One region of the Cytobacillus sp. Bac17 genome, then DNA from elsewhere that is predicted to be linked to it. Evidence: riboswitches for the same ligand, from Rfam matches in the RefSeq annotation. Region 1 holds a riboswitch; the other holds the start of a gene.
The links. Region 1 has a riboswitch for S-adenosylmethionine ahead of NR125_RS08955 (methionine ABC transporter ATP-binding protein). Riboswitches for the same ligand answer to the same signal wherever they lie in the genome.

Region 2: linked by a shared signal. The riboswitch ahead of metK (methionine adenosyltransferase) and the one ahead of NR125_RS08955 (methionine ABC transporter ATP-binding protein) in region 1 are both predicted to bind S-adenosylmethionine.

The regions. Positions count from the first base shown of each region.
Region 1 is NZ_JALJRC010000004.1:197,053-205,168, reverse strand. Features, by position in the region: gene NR125_RS08970 (PAS domain-containing sensor histidine kinase) at 1-1,399, opposite strand, end outside; gene pdxR (MocR-like pyridoxine biosynthesis transcription factor PdxR) at 1,525-2,949, opposite strand; gene NR125_RS08960 (DMT family transporter) at 3,081-3,995, shown strand; SAM riboswitch class I at 4,070-4,169, shown strand; SAM riboswitch class I at 4,272-4,372, shown strand; gene NR125_RS08955 (methionine ABC transporter ATP-binding protein) at 4,482-5,513, shown strand; gene NR125_RS08950 (methionine ABC transporter permease) at 5,503-6,153, shown strand; gene NR125_RS08945 (MetQ/NlpA family ABC transporter substrate-binding protein) at 6,172-6,999, shown strand; gene NR125_RS08940 (M20 family metallopeptidase) at 7,027-8,116, shown strand, end outside.
Region 2 is NZ_JALJRC010000044.1:24,001-32,116, reverse strand. Features, by position in the region: gene asnB (asparagine synthase (glutamine-hydrolyzing)) at 1-827, opposite strand, end outside; gene metK (methionine adenosyltransferase) at 1,176-2,369, opposite strand; SAM riboswitch class I at 2,695-2,811, opposite strand; gene NR125_RS26855 (thiol-disulfide oxidoreductase DCC family protein) at 2,917-3,291, opposite strand; gene pckA (phosphoenolpyruvate carboxykinase (ATP)) at 3,511-5,097, shown strand; gene NR125_RS26845 (DUF2584 domain-containing protein) at 5,429-5,671, opposite strand; gene NR125_RS26840 (alpha/beta hydrolase family protein) at 5,751-6,536, opposite strand; gene NR125_RS26835 (ABC transporter substrate-binding protein) at 6,703-7,698, shown strand; gene NR125_RS26830 (ABC transporter ATP-binding protein) at 7,720-8,116, shown strand, end outside.

The DNA of each region.
Region 1 (8,116 bases):
TAATCCGCACCGTTGTTCCTTCATTTTCCCTGCTGTGGATGTAAAGATTTCCGCCATGGTTTTTAATGATTTTTTTGCAGATCATGATGCCAAGGCCTGTGCCTTTTTCTTTTGTGCTGTAAAACGGCTCTCCCAGTTTGGCGAGGCGTTCTTCGGGTATGCCAATTCCCTCATCCTCGACACTGATGATGACAGAATGGTCCTCCTGGCGGATATCCACGTTTATTTTTCCGCCCGCCGGCATGGCTTCAATCGAGTTCTTAATGATGTTAATCAGCACCTGTTTAATTTTATCTTTTTCACATTTCACATAAAACTCGCCTGGTGACTGTGTTAGTTCGATCACGATATTCTCCATAACAGCCTGGCTGTTTAAGAGAGTGATTACACTTTTTACAACGTTTGTCAGGCAGGTTTCTTCCATTTCGGTTATTTGAGGTTTGGCGAGAACGAGCAGGTCATTGACGATGCCTTCAATCCGTTCCAGCTCACTTAGGATGACCTCCGCGAAATCTCCTTTATGTTCTTCATATAATAACTGTGTAAAGCCTTTTATGGCTGTAAGCGGGTTGCGGATTTCATGGGCAATGCCTGCGGCAAGCTGACCGACAACGGAAAGTTTTTCGGCATTCTGCAGCTTTTCCTCTGTCTTCTTTTGTCCGGTCACGTCTTTAATAATGATTTGGTAGACCTTTCTGTTCTTGAAAGTGGTTGGAATCAGCTGGACTTCGGCTTTTCTCGTTTGTCCGTCAGTCCGGATCAGATTAAGCTCAAAATTCACACTTAGCTTTGTTTGCAGAAAATCATCGAGAGTGGAATGTTCTGAAGGAGGAATGTAGTCGTGGAGGGAGGTGCCGATCATCTCTTTGATGCTCGTGAATCCAAAAAGCTTTTTTCCTTCATTATTGATGTAGGTCCAAATCCCCTTTTGTGTGACCATTCCTATCGTATCCTTGGAGAACTCCACCAGAAAGCGGTACTTCTCCTGTGTTTCAAGAATCTCCTCTTCCATGATAATTCTCTGTGTCATATCCCGGATGATGCACATCATTTCTTTATCGTCATTAATGACTGAAAAATTGGCTTCAAGCCACAGATAATGCCCCTCCTTATGCCTGAAGCGAAAGGTCTCCCGTTTATGCGGAAGCTGTTCAAGCTCGGCCAAAGCATCTCCTAAGAGGTCCCGGTCATTTGGATGGCAGTATGTATAAAGGCTGCTTCGATAAAAGTCCTGCTGTGAGTACCCCAGCATCGGCAAGCAGGAAGGGGAGACATATAAAGCAATGCCTTCTTTGGTTACTCTTGCAATCACATCGCTGGAATGCTGAATGGCCAGCTGCAGATTCCTCGCTTCGACTTTGTCCGCGAATAAATCTGCAGGATTCTCGGTCATGATCATTTTCTGTCCCTCCTTTTTGAAAAATGGCACTTTTCCATCATTATACAATACATGTTTGGATTGACATATAGGATAAATTTCACTCTATGCAAACTGTGAAAAGGATCCCTTGTCAGGTATCAAACTCATAGGAGCTTTCTAATTTCCTCTCCAAGGATGAATATGCCTTCCTGCAGTTCCCCCAGCGAGGCATAAGCATAGGAAATTCGTATAAAATGATTCGGCCCGTCACTGTATATGCTGCCGGGATTAATCAGCAGTTTTCTTAAAATGGCCTGCCGATATAGGCTTCGAATTGGAATACTGGACGGTACTTTCAGCCATATAAAAAAACCTCCTTCCGGAGAATTCCATTCTGCTATCCCGGACAAGTGAGCATCTAATGTATTCAGGGCAGTATTACGACGAATTCTCAGCTGCTCACGTACCCTTTCCATATGCTTTTGATAGAGGCCGGTGGACAGCCATTTTTCAGCTACCCTTTGTGAAAGTGAACTTGAACCATAGTCAGTCTGCATTTTAAGATCTGCAAGCCGGTCGATAACAGGTTCAGGTGCTGCTACCCAGCCTATTCGAAGTCCGGGACTCAATGTTTTTGACAAGCTTCCCATATAAAGGACCTGGCCGTTTTTGTCCATTGCTTTTAATGGTGGAGGGGGCATTTCATCAAGCCATAGCTCACGATAAATATCGTCTTCCACAATTGGCAGCTGTTCTATTCTGCAAACATCAAGCAGTTCCCTCCGTCTTTTTTCTGTCATTAAAATTCCAGTCGGGTTATGGTAGGAAGGAATCGTATATAAAATGGATTTCCCTTTTTCATATTTCTTCAAAGAGATGCTTTTCGTGATAACTCCCTCTTTATCCATCGGCAATCCTTTTAAATTCATGCCTGATGACCGGAAAAGCTGTAAAGAATATAAGTAAGAGGGCTTTTCCAGAAATACGGGTGCCCCTCTTTGCACAAGGCCCAATGAAACAAGCTGCAGGGCTTGCAGCCCTCCAGAAACAATAAGTATCGAGGAAGGAGAAGCGTCTATTCCAGATGCTGCCAAATATTCACTAACTGCCTGTCTTAATGGCAAATACCCCTTTGGTTCCTCATAACCGAGTTCACTCAATTCATCAGCAGCTTCCTTTAGAACTTTCTGCATCGTTTGCACAGGGGAAATCTCAGGGGAAAGCTCTCCTTTGCTGAGCTGTATAAAAGCGGGATCCATTTCTAAATCATTAATTTCTTGAACGATTTTTTCGCTGGCTCTGTGTATCCCTGTATCGATATATTCACTCCAGTTGGCAGACTGCCTTGAAGCGAGCAAGGTCCAAGTATTATTAATAACCTTTGTGCCAACCCCCGTTTTCCCTTCTATTAGTCCATCTGCAGCAAGTTCTTCCAGAGCAGTGATAATTGTGCTTCGGTTTACTCCAAACTCCTCAGCCAGTTTCCGCTGGCTTGGAATTCTACTTCCGATTGGCCATTCCCCTTTGGAAATCTTTCCTTTAATAGTCTCAATAACTTGCTGATATTTTGGCAATTGTGCTGTATCCATCCATATAACCGCCTTTATGAAAATTGGCTGGCAAAATTCTTTCCTAATTGGTTGAGGACATTGTATCAGTTATTGATTATCCTGAAAAGCAGCACAGATAATGGCTGGAAATGTTGATAAGGGGGATGAAGTTGGCAAATAAGAAATTTATGATTATCGGGGCGCATAGTTCTATCATCATTCTTTGGGCATCCGCATTCCCGGGAATTCGGGCTGGGCTTGAATCGTACTCCCCTGAGCACCTTGCCCTTTTTAGACTTTTAGTTGGTTCGGCTGCACTTGGTGTCTTAGCACTGCTGACAAGGATGCGTCTTCCGGATATAAAAGATCTTCCTGCTATTTTTATACTTGGATTCCTTGGTTTTACGGTTTATCATACAGCTCTCAACATTGGGGAAAAAACAGTAAGCGCAGGGCCGGCAAGCTTGATTGTATCAATGACTCCGATCTTTTCGGCTGCGTTGGCTGCTTTATTTTTAAGGGAAAGGTTTGGAAGGGTCAGGTGGACTGGTTCCGCAGTCAGTTTTGCTGGTGCCGCACTTATTTCGCTTGGTGCAGGAGGAGGGTTTGAAATCCAAACCGGTATTTTATTTGTCCTGCTTGCTTCCATTTCAGAAAGCATCTATTTCGTGTTTCAGACTAAATATTTTAATAAATACGGATTTTTGTCATTTACATCCTATACGGTATGGGCAGGGACTGGTTTTATGCTGATTTATCTTCCTGGGCTTGGTAATGAGATCTTTCATGCATCGGCCGAATCCACTTTAAGTGTCATCTATTTGGGGATTTTTCCAACGGTAATTCCATATATTGCCCTAGCTTTTCTTGCGTCCATAGGAGGGACTTCTGAAGCGACAAGCTCTCTTTATCTGACACCAGCAATAGCATTTGTCATTGCTTGGGTTTGGCTGGGAGAGGTGCCGACTATGTTATCCGTTGCGGGTGGTATAATCGCTCTGGCAGGTGTGATGATTATTCACCGTAAAGACAGCTCTGTTAAAGTAACGGAAATTTTTAAAAATGGCCCAAGTGAAAATATTTGAAAAATAATGATTGACATCCTTTTCTTTATGGTGGTAAAGTAATAAGCATATTAAACAACCGAATAATAAAAATCTTCTTATCCAGAGAGGTTGAGGGACTGGCCCTATGACACCTCGGCAGCGGACAAAAGTGTACCGTGCCAAATCCAGCAAGCGTAGCTTGAAAGATAAGAAGAGGACCATTGATAAATGCCGCCCTCTTCTTTCTTTAGAAGAGGGTTTTTGTTTTTATCCGAAAAAAATGCATCAAGATTCTATTCATAAACATATGAATAATTCTTATCGAGAGAAGCAGAGGGACCTGGCCCAATGAAGCTTCGGCAGCAGGCAGACTGCACTGTGCCAAATCCAGCAGGCGATAGCCTGAAAGATAAGGAGGGGACTTCAAAAAACCTCTTCTGTTAGAAGGGGTAAATTTCAGGATATAATTCTTAGTTTTCCCATAGGATTAATTATATATAACATTTAGAAAAGGAGAGATGCTGAATGATAGAGTTTCAGAATTTAAAGAAAATCTATGAAAGCGGAGGACAGCAGGTAGCTGCTTTAAATGGAATAGACTTAAAGATTAACAAAGGTGAGATTTTCGGTGTGATCGGCTTCAGCGGTGCGGGAAAGAGCTCTTTGATCCGCTGTGTCAATTGGCTGGAGAAGCCGACTTCAGGAAAGGTCATTGTCAGTGGACATGATCTGACGGCTTTATCTGTAAGAGAAATTCGCGAAGTGAAAAGAAACATCGGGATGGTCTTTCAGCATTTTAACCTTTTAAATTCGAAAACAGTGTTTGCCAATGTGGCGATGCCGCTCACACTGGGTAAGATCCCTAAAGATGACATCAAAAAGCGTGTCCATGAACTATTAGAATTCGTGGGGCTTGCAGACAAGGCAAACAGCTATCCCGATCAGCTGTCAGGCGGGCAAAAGCAGCGGATCGGAATTGCCAGGGCGCTGGCGACCCAGCCTTCCATTCTATTATGTGATGAAGCAACTTCAGCGCTGGATCCGCAGACAACCAGCTCTATCCTGCAGCTGCTGAAAAAAATAAATAAAGAATACAACATTACTATACTGATCATTACCCATGAAATGTCTGTAATCAGAGAGATCTGTGATCGTGTCGCTGTAATAGAGGCAGGAAAAATTATCGAAGAAGGAACCGTCTTCAATGTCTTTTCATCACCAAAGACGCAAACAGCGAAAAACTTTGTCAGCACTGTCATGAATGATCAAATACCTGACTCCATTAAAGAAGTGATTGAAAAACAGCAAGGGCTTCAAAAGGTATTTAGAATCAACTTTGTTGGAAATTCTGCCGGGCAGCCGCTCCTCTCGCAGGTTGCCAAAAAGTTTAATATCGACTTCAACGTCCTGTTTGGAAATATTACTGAACTTCAGGGAACACCGTTTGGCAACCTGATTGTCGAATTCCAGGGTCCGGACAGTGAAATCAGACGTGCTATTCAGTACATCAGCCAGGAAAAAGTTTCAATAAAGGAAGTGACAACACGTGCTAGTTAATCAGGAAAAAATCATCGAAGCCTTAATCGAAACGATTCAAATGGTGGCATTCTCATTGCTGTTTTCAGCTGTTATCGGACTGCCGCTTGGTATATTGCTTGTCGTAACAAGGAAAGGGCATCTGCTGGAAAACCTCGTTGTTTTTAATATCATAAACAGCATTATTAATATTTTCAGATCAGTTCCCTTCATCATTTTAATGGTGGCCATTATCCCCATTACCAGGCTGATTGTCGGAACATCAATAGGTACGGCTGCAGCCGTAGTGCCGCTAGTCTTTTATGCCGGGCCATATATTGCAAGATTAATAGAAAACTCATTGCTTGAGGTAGATCCGGGAGTCATAGAAGCTGCAGAAGCAATGGGAGCAACACCAGGCCAGATAATATTAAAATTCCTGATTCCGGAAGCACTTAGTTCGCTGGTATTAGGCTTTACAATTGCAACAATCGGATTGGTCGGAGCATCAGCCATGGCTGGGGCAGTCGGAGGCGGCGGGCTTGGTGACCTCGCCATTACCTACGGCTACCAGCGATTCGATACAACAGTCATGCTGATTACCGTTGCGATCTTAGTTGTCATGGTTCAGGGCCTGCAGTCATTCGGAAATATCTTATCCAAAAAAATCAGAAGAAGATAAATAAGGAGGAAATACATCATGAAAAAACTATTCTTAACATTCATTATTTTAGCATTGGGTGTGTTCACTGCAGCATGCTCAAGCACAACTGGAGGAGAAGAAACAAAGAAGATTAAATTAGGTGTAAGCGGTTCTGATACACGCATCTGGGACTTTATTGCAGAAAAGGCTGAAAAGGAAGGCATTGAAATTGAAGTTGTGACATTCTCTGACTATGTGCAGCCCAATGTTGCCCTTGCAGAAGGCGATCTTGATGTGAATGCATTCCAAACAGTCGCTTATTTTGACACTTTTATTAAAGAGCATAATATGGATCTTACCCCAATAGCGACAACTGTTTTAGCACCAATGGGGCTTTATTCTGAAAAAGTAAAATCGGCAGAAGACATTCCGGAAGGCGGCAAAATTGCCATTCCAAATGATGCTTCAAATGGCGGAAGAGCCCTTCTTTTACTGGAGGAAGCCGGCCTGATTAAATTATCCGAGGACTATGACGGAAACCTGGACTTGAATAAAATCGTTGAAAATCCGAAGAACCTTGAATTTGTAGAAATGGTATCAGCGCAGACACCGCGTGCACTTCCGGATGTCTCTGCTTCTGTAATCAATAACGGAATTGCCGTAGATGCAGGCTTTAACCCAACTAAGGATTCAATTTTTATTGAAAGTGAAACTGCTACTCCATACGTAAATATCATTGCTGTCCGAACAGAAGACAAGGATAACAAAACGCTTAAGAGAATTGCTGAACTTTACCAGGAAGATGATGTAGCTGATTTCATTACGAAGGAATATGACGGAAGCATGATCCCGACTTTTATTCCTTTAAGTGATATTGGCTGGTAAAAAATTATTTATAAAGGAGGAACAATGATGGCGGCACCTGTAAAAGCACTATCTGAACTGAAAGAAGCAATCAAGAAAAATGTTGAGGGAAATAAAGAACTTTATCTTTCCGCAAGCCACCAGATCCATGCGACCCCGGAAATAGGAAATGAGGAGTTTTTTGCCTCTGGCTTGCTTTCAGGCATCCTTGAGAAGGAAGGTTTTGAAGTTGAGCGGGCAGTGGCCGGGCATGAAACAGCTTTCCTTGCCCGGAAAAAATCCGATAAACCAGGGCCGTCTATTGCATTCCTTGCAGAATATGATGCCCTTCCCGGGCTGGGTCATGGATGCGGCCACAATATCATTGGCACAACAAGTGTGGCAGCAGCCATTGCATTGAGCAAGGTTATTGATGAGACCGGAGGAGAGGCAGTAGTATTTGGAACCCCGGCAGAAGAAGGCGGGCCAAATGGAAGTGCAAAAGGCAGCTTTGTGAAGCATGGCTTACTTGAAGGCATTGACGCTGCCCTAATGGTTCATCCATCAAACCATAGCCGCCTGACCAGTTCATCACTGGCAGTTGATCCGCTTGACTTCGAGTTTATCGGTAAGCCTGCCCATGCGGCAGCTTCACCGGAGGAAGGAATCAATGCCCTTGATGCAGTTATTCAGCTATTTAACGGAATTAATGCCCTTCGTCAGCAATTAAAGGATGATGTACGAATCCATGGCATTATTACTCATGGCGGGTATGCTCCAAATATTATCCCTGAGTATGCAAAAGCCAGATTCTTCATCCGTGCTACAACCAGAACCAGTCTTAATGAGGTAACACGGAAGGTTAAAGCTGTCGCTGAAGGCGCCGCATTGGCAACCGGAGCAAAGCTCAATGTTATTGCTTTTCAAAATGAAGTTGATAACCTGCTGTTAAACAAGACATATGACCAAGTGTTTAAAGAAGTGATTGAAGACTTGGGAGAAACGGTCGTTGAAGGGGACAGAGATGGAATCGGCTCGACGGATGCAGGCAACATCAGCCAAGTGGTGCCAACCATTCATCCTTATATTAAAATTGGTGCAGATGATCTTGTTGCCCATACAGTTCCGTTTCGTGAGGCTGCAGCATCTGTAAAAGGAG
Region 2 (8,116 bases), on a different contig from region 1:
GCAATGGAAGCAATGATGGAAGAATCGATTCCGCCTGAAAGAAATGAACCTACCGGAACATCGGCGCGCATATGCATTTTGACTGAGTCGAACAAAACATCTCTAATTTCTTTCGTGAAATCAGCTTCTGACTTCTGCACTGGAAGGAAAGCAGCTTTCCAATATCGCTTAATATCCATTTGAGCACCAATTTTTTTAGTAAAATAATGGCCAGGCTCAAGCTTATGGATTCCCTCTGACATCGTGTTTGGCTCAGGCACAAACTGATAGGTCAGATAATGCTGGAGGGAGTCATAGTTTAATACATCATTTTGAAGAGCCAAAAGAATGCTCTTCTTCTCTGATCCAAAGAACGTGCGGTCTCCCTTATCGTAATAAAAGAAAGGCTTAATCCCAAATGGATCTCTGGCTCCATATAGAGACTGTTCCTGTTTATCCCAAATGACAAACGCAAACATACCGCGCAATTTTTCAACAGCCTTTTCTTTCATATGGCTGTAAAGGGCAATTATGACTTCTGTATCGGAGCTTGTTTCAAAGCTTAATCCAGCTTTGAGAAGTTCTTCACGAAGTTCCACATAGTTATAGATTTCACCATTAAAGATAATCCAATAACGCTCATTCTCGTATGTCAGCGGCTGGTGTCCGCTTTCGATATCGATAATGCTCAGCCGGCGGAAGCCGAATTGAATATGGTCATCAAAATAGTATCCTGAATCATCGGGACCCCGATGGGTAATGATATCATTCATATTTTGGAACTGTTCTTTATCTGCGTCACGGTAATTTTGTGCTTTTTCATGTACACAACCAATAAAACCACACATTATGTACGTCACCTACTCCATTCTTTTCTCAATATTTAGATACAGCCTTAACGGCTCCTTTTTCTTAGAAAACATACCCTATAATACTACCACTAATCATTTATAATTAGCACGTGGAATATAAAAAAAATATGCACGGAAAATTAAGCCATTATCCGAAGTTTATACGATAACATATAATTATAAACGACTAAAGAGCATAAAGACCGAAAAGTGAATAAACACCCTTTATGTATAATGACGCAAAAAAGAAAGCGGGAGTTACATTGATTAATGCAACTCCCGCTTTTTATATTTTTGTCTCCCCCTTAAAGTATCGGGGATGGCCAAAGAGCTTCCGCTTTTCTATTAAGCTTCAGAGCGAAGGATTTCAGCTTTGTCCGTACGCTCCCAAGGAAGATCAACATCTGTACGTCCGAAGTGTCCGTAAGCAGCTGTCTGCTTGTAAATTGGGCGGCGAAGGCCAAGCATGTTAATAATTCCTGCAGGGCGAAGATCAAAGTGCTTTCTAATTAGATCAACTAGTACATCTTCATCGACTTTGCCTGTTCCGAATGTATCAACAGAAATCGACACTGGCTGTGCTACACCAATCGCATAAGCAAGCTGAACTTCCACTTTCTCAGCTAAACCTGCTGCCACAAGGTTCTTCGCTACATAACGAGCAGCATAAGCAGCAGAGCGGTCAACCTTTGTAGGATCCTTACCGGAGAACGCGCCTCCGCCATGACGGGCATATCCGCCGTAAGTATCAACAATGATTTTGCGTCCAGTCAGGCCTGCATCCCCTTGAGGTCCGCCGATTACAAAACGTCCTGTTGGGTTGATGAAATACTTTGTATTCTCATCGATTAGTTCTTTGGGAACAACCGGGTTAATAACATGCTCCTTAAGATTGCGCTGGATTTGCTCCAGGCTGATCTCAGGGTGATGCTGGGTAGAAATAACGATTGTGTCAATGCGGACTGGCTTGTCATTTTCATCATACTCAACCGTTACCTGAGTTTTTCCGTCCGGACGAAGGTAAGGAAGAATTTCTTCTTTACGAACTTCAGTCAGACGGCGGGAAAGTTTATGTGCTAAAGAAATCGGAAGAGGCATTAGCTCTTTCGTTTCGTTGCATGCAAAACCGAACATTAAACCCTGGTCCCCTGCACCGATTGCTTCGATTTCCTGATCACTCATTTGTCCTTCCCTTGCTTCAAGAGCCTGGTCAACACCCATTGCAATATCTGCTGACTGCTCATCAATGGAAGTTAAAACTGCACATGTTTCGGAATCGAAACCATATTTAGCACGGGTATAACCGATTTCTTTTACCGTTTCACGAACGATTTTTGGAATATCTACGTATGTAGATGTTGTGATTTCACCTGCAACTAATACAAGTCCAGTTGTTACAGAAGTCTCTGCAGCAACACGGGCATTCGCATCTTTAGCTAAAATCGCATCTAAGATTGCATCAGAAATTTGGTCACAGATTTTATCCGGATGACCTTCAGTAACTGATTCAGAAGTAAACAAACGACGCTTTGTTGACATCTGGCTTCCTCCTTATAAATAGAAAATTGAGCGAGAATTAAGAAATGGGGAAGCGGAAAAGAACTTTTCCCTGTCATTTCATGGATCTCTGTTTGATACGGAACTCATTCCCTTAGTAGTATGAAATAAACATGGAGTTTTTATTAGAAAAATAGGCATCGCTGGCTAGAAAGCCAGGCATCCATCTTTTCTTATGCCTCTCTGCAAGCTGCTAAAAACTCACATAAATAGTACATTCCAAAAGCCGTTCATCCCATTGCCTGTGCAAAATAAAAAACCTTCTCAATAGTGAAAAGGTTGAAAGCAAATCGATTCGCGCCTTTCACTCTTATCGTTCAAGGAATTACGTCCTTGCGTCAGGTTAGCACCTTTGCTGATAAATGCCTTTTAGCAGGTTGCTGGGTTTCATAGGGCCTGTCCCTCCACCAGCTCGGGATAAGAGAGTATCCGTTCAAGGTTGAATCATACCGTATTTTATCGAATCATGTCAACAAGTTTTCATTATTTTTAACAGTAAAATTTCAGCATTGAAAATTATGCTCCATGCTTACAGCGAACAGCTTCCATCATCACATTTTTTCTTTAGAAATTTATGCCTGTTTTTAGCAATCCATTTGTAGATCGGATCGCCCAGTATTGGCGTCAATGGGAGATATAAAAGGAGGCTGATTAAAAAGGAGGCAGGAAAGAGGAACAGCAGTCTCCTTACTGCAGAATAACCCTTTTTCACACCGCCCGATGGAGTAATAATATGAAGCTCTCTGCGCAGGTCATGCTTGGAAAACGAGAGAGAATCCGGGATTTTTTCATACTCCTGCAGAGAAATCCATACCACTTTATTCAGCCAATCAAGTTTTTTAAATATCTTCTTTGTTTCCTTGCATAAAGAACAAGTTTCATCATAGAGGGCAATTGTCTTCATTTTAGATCAGTCCCATGTTAAAATTAACACTTTCTTCTATATTAACATATATCAGTTATAAGGTGATTAAAGTGGAATTGCATGTCCAATTATGACATTTTTATAACATGAATAAAAAAGTTTCGTAATAGTATAGACTAATCGTTTTAATGTGTTATACTAATTTCGAGATGTAATCACTTTCATAAAAAAATCGGAAAAAAGGAAGGTATTCATCAGATGAACTCTGTAAGCATATCAAACGAATTGAGCGAATTATTAAATGGCAGCAACATTCAAGTGCAATTATCCGTTCCTCAGCTTGTGGAAAAAGTTTTAAACCGCAATGAAGGGTCCCTTACCTCTACTGGCGCCGTACGCGCTACTACAGGAAAGTATACAGGACGTTCTCCTAAAGATAAATACATTGTTGAAGAAGCATCAAATAAAGATAAAATGGATTGGGGCAGCGTAAACCAGCCTATCTCTGAAGAAGCATTCTCTAATCTTTATAATAAAGTAATCAACTACTTAAAAGAAAAAGAAGAAGTATTTGTTTTCAAAGGCTTCGCAGGCGCAGATAAAAAGCACCGCATGCCAATCCAGGTAATTAATGAATATGCCTGGCACAATCTTTTCGCACATCAGTTATTCATTCGTCCGGCAGAAGACGAGCTATTGGATCATCAAGCAGAGTTCACAGTCATTTCTGCTCCTAATTTCAAAGCAGACCCTGCAGTTGACGGCACAAAGTCCGAAACATTTATCATCATTTCATTCGAGCGCCGTACTGTTTTAATCGGTGGTACTGAATATGCAGGCGAAATGAAAAAGTCCATTTTCTCTGTTATGAACTATATGCTTCCAGAAAACGGGATCCTTCCTATGCACTGTTCCGCGAACGTTGGTCGTGAAGGAGATGTTGCTTTATTCTTCGGCTTATCCGGAACAGGGAAAACAACCTTATCTGCAGACCCTAACCGCAAGCTGATTGGGGATGACGAGCATGGCTGGTCAGCAAATGGCGTCTTCAATATTGAAGGCGGCTGCTATGCGAAATGCATTAACTTATCCCGTGAGAAAGAACCGCAAATTTTTGATGCTATCCGATTTGGGGCTGTATTGGAAAATGTGGTAGTAAACAGCGAAACTCGGGTTGCTGATTACGATGACAGCACTTTAACTGAAAATACACGTGCGGCTTACCAGCTTCAGGCCATCGATAATATTGTTGACCCAAGCATTGCCGGACATCCTAATACAATCGTATTTTTAACAGCTGACGCATTTGGCGTATTGCCTCCAATCTCTAAACTGTCAAAAGAGCAGGCAATGTACCATTTCTTAAGCGGATATACTTCCAAGCTGGCAGGAACTGAGCGCGGCATCACTTCACCGCAGGCAACGTTCTCAACTTGCTTTGGATCACCTTTCCTTCCGCTTCCTGCAAACCGTTATGCTGAAATGCTTGGCGAGAAGATCGATGAGCATAATGCAAAAGTCTTCCTGGTAAACACAGGATGGACTGGCGGAGAGTACGGAGTCGGTGAACGCATGAAACTTGCTTACACTCGTGCTATGGTGGAAGCTGCACTTGAAGGCGAACTAAACAACGTAGAAACAGTCAAAGACGAAATTTTCGGATTGGAAATTCCGCAGCACGTTACGGGTGTGCCTGACGAAGTTCTTCAGCCAAACAAAACATGGGCAGATCAGGCTGCTTATGAAGCAAAGGCAAAAGAACTCGCTGCAAAATTCCGTGAGAACTTCAAGAAGTTCACAAGCGTTTCTTCTGAAATCGAAGAAAAAGGCGGACCAATCGCATAATATAGAAAAGGAATTGCAGCTTAGCAGCAATTCCTTTTTTATATTTCATTTTATAAGTCTTCAAGCTCGAACGAATAAGTTTCTTGCATGCAGACTTATAGTCGTTGATCGGCACAGTGCGCTTCGATTAGTTCCAGTTCGCACTCTTTTTCTATTTCTCAGTAGCACTATTCCTTCTGTTTAAGTCCTTTCGCAACTCCTTTTCCTCGCTCAGCGGCACTATTCCAACTAATCATTCTTTCTCATTCCCTGATTAAAAAAGCACTATTCTCACTTGCGATTTGCAGAAATCTTTTGAACAAAAAAACGCCGGACTAAGTCCAGGCGCTCTTTAGTTTGTTGAGTTTAGAGAAACAAGCTGGTAAGTAATGAGTGTCTGGCTGTTTTCCCATTCTACTTTTCTAATAATACCCATTCCGTTCAGGTCTCCGTCAATTGTTCTTTTTACCTCGACAGGGATATCGAGCGGATATAATCGGTATCCGTCTTTGACAAGCGAAAAGAAATTTTCATCAAGTCTTTTTTCCCTTCCCTTTGTCACGATCATTGTGTTCAGCTCTAAAGGCATACCCATTGGTATCTCTCCTTCATTCTTAATATCCTTACCTCTATTTTACCCCACCTTTTTCCGCTCTGAAAGTCTTTAATTTTATCTACCCATTGCTTTTCATCCACGCACTTAAATCCTCTACTGTCTTCCGGTTCACGGCTGGCGGAAAGTAGTGGGTATATTCAGGGAAATACCAGCTGCCTACTTCTTTTTTAAGAGCCTTGAGCCTTTTTTCCAGGCGATAGGAATGCTCCACCGAAACATTATGATCCTGTTCCCCATGGATGATTAAGACAGGCGCCTCCAGCTGTTCCAGCCGAAAAAGCGGGGTGCGATATTTATACCTTTCCGGAAACTTCGTCGGGGTTCCGCCTATTACACGTTTCATCATTCTTCGGAGATCCTTGCGCTCCACATAAGTGAGAAACATATCACTGACCCCTCCCCATGTTACAATGGACGCGGCTTCCGGAAACTCGATTGCAGTAAGCAATGCCATTACGCCACCGCGGGAAAAGCCAAATATATGGACTCTTTTTACCCGTGCACGCTCCTGAAGAAGAGTGAAAGCGGCAAACGCGTCCTGTCTGTCCTCCCCTGCAAAATCTTCGTTTCCATCTCCCCCTTGGTTGCCTCTGTAAAAAGGGGCGAATACAATAAAGCCTTCACAGGCAAACTGGACAATCCGTGAAGGCCTTACTTTCCCGACATTTTTTATGCCTCCTCTCAGGTATAGGAATCCATCATATAGCTCCTCCCCCTTTGGCTCTGCCAGCAGGCCTTTTATATGTAATCCGTTTGCATGATATGTGACAACTGATAATTCGATTGCCGGATTTGGCGAAGGAAATCTCTGTTTATTTATGATTTGGCCATTTTGGAATTCCATGTCCTCATTCCCCCTCTTGAAGTAATCTGAATACGACTAATAGTATGAGCTTTATGACCTCCGCCTAAAAATGTTTCCATGGGCATTCACACATTTTTTCGATTTTCATACGATATCCTAGGCTTTTAAATCTGACTTTTTTAGCATAAGGGAGGTCTTATGGCTTATGAAAAAATGGATGAAAGTAAGCATGCTTCTTTTGCTTACGGCGATACTTATTGTTCCTTTGGCCGCTTGCGGAAAGGATGAAATGCAAAACGTCCGTATTGCCGAAGTGACACGTTCCATCTTCTATGCTCCGCAATATGTAGCCCTTGAGAAGGGTTTCTTTGAAGAAGAAGGTCTTAAAGTAGAGCTTACGACTACAGCAGGCGGAGATAAAACGATGACAGCTTTGCTTTCAGACAGCGCTGATGTGGCGCTTGTTGGCTCTGAAACATCGATTTACGTATCCGCGCAGGGCTCCAATGACCCGGTTATCAACTTTGCACAGCTAACCCAGACAGATGGAACATTTTTAGTTTCCCGCAATAAAATCGACAATTTTTCCTGGGATATGCTGAAAGGCAAAACATTCCTTGGCCAGCGCAAAGGCGGTATGCCGCAAATGGCCGGTGAGTTTGTTCTGAAAAAGCATGGAATTGATCCTCACGCAGATATGGACTTGATTCAAAATATTGATTATGCCAATATCGCTCCGGCCTTCGCTTCAGGAACAGGCGAGTTTGTTCAGCTGTTCGAGCCGACTGCCAGTGTTTTTGAAAAAGAAGGCAAAGGCTATATCGTAGCTTCTTTCGGAACAGAGTCCGGTCATGTACCATATACCACATTCATGACAAAACAAAGCTATATTGATGAAAATAAAGAAACGGTCGAAAAATTCACAAGAGCGATTTATAAAGCACAGCAATGGGTTGAGACACACAGTGCGAAAGAAACGGCAGAAACCATTCAAGGATATTTCGACAATACCGAGCTTGATATCATTGAGATGGTAGTAGACCGCTATAAGAGCCAGGGATCCTTTGCAACAGATCCTATCCTGGACACTGAAGAATGGGAAAATCTGCAGAACATCATGGACGAAGCAGGAGAGCTCCCTAAGCGCATAGAGCATGACACACTTGTCAACACAGAAATCGCTGAAGGTGTAATGAAGTAATAAACGAAAGAGGAGGCCGACATGAATTTTTTAAAGGTAGATGCTGTCCACCACACTTATTTTACGAAAACCTCTGCTGTAACGGCCCTCTCCGATATTTCGCTTGAAGTGGAGGAAGGCGAATTTGTTTCCTTCCTCGGCCCAAGCGGATGCGGCAAGACAACTTTGCTTTCCATCATAGCAGGCCTGTTTGAACCCACAGAAGGCACTGTAACACTTGAAGGAAAGCGGGTTGAAACGGCAGAAAATGAAATTGGCTATATGCTGCAGCAGGATTATCTTTTTCCCTGGAAAACGATTGAAGAAAATATCCTGCTGGGGCTGAAAATCGGGAACAGCCTTACTCCAGACAAAAAAGCTTATGCTCTGCAGCTCCTTAAGGAGATGGGATTAAAAGGTGTAGAATCACAGTTTCCGA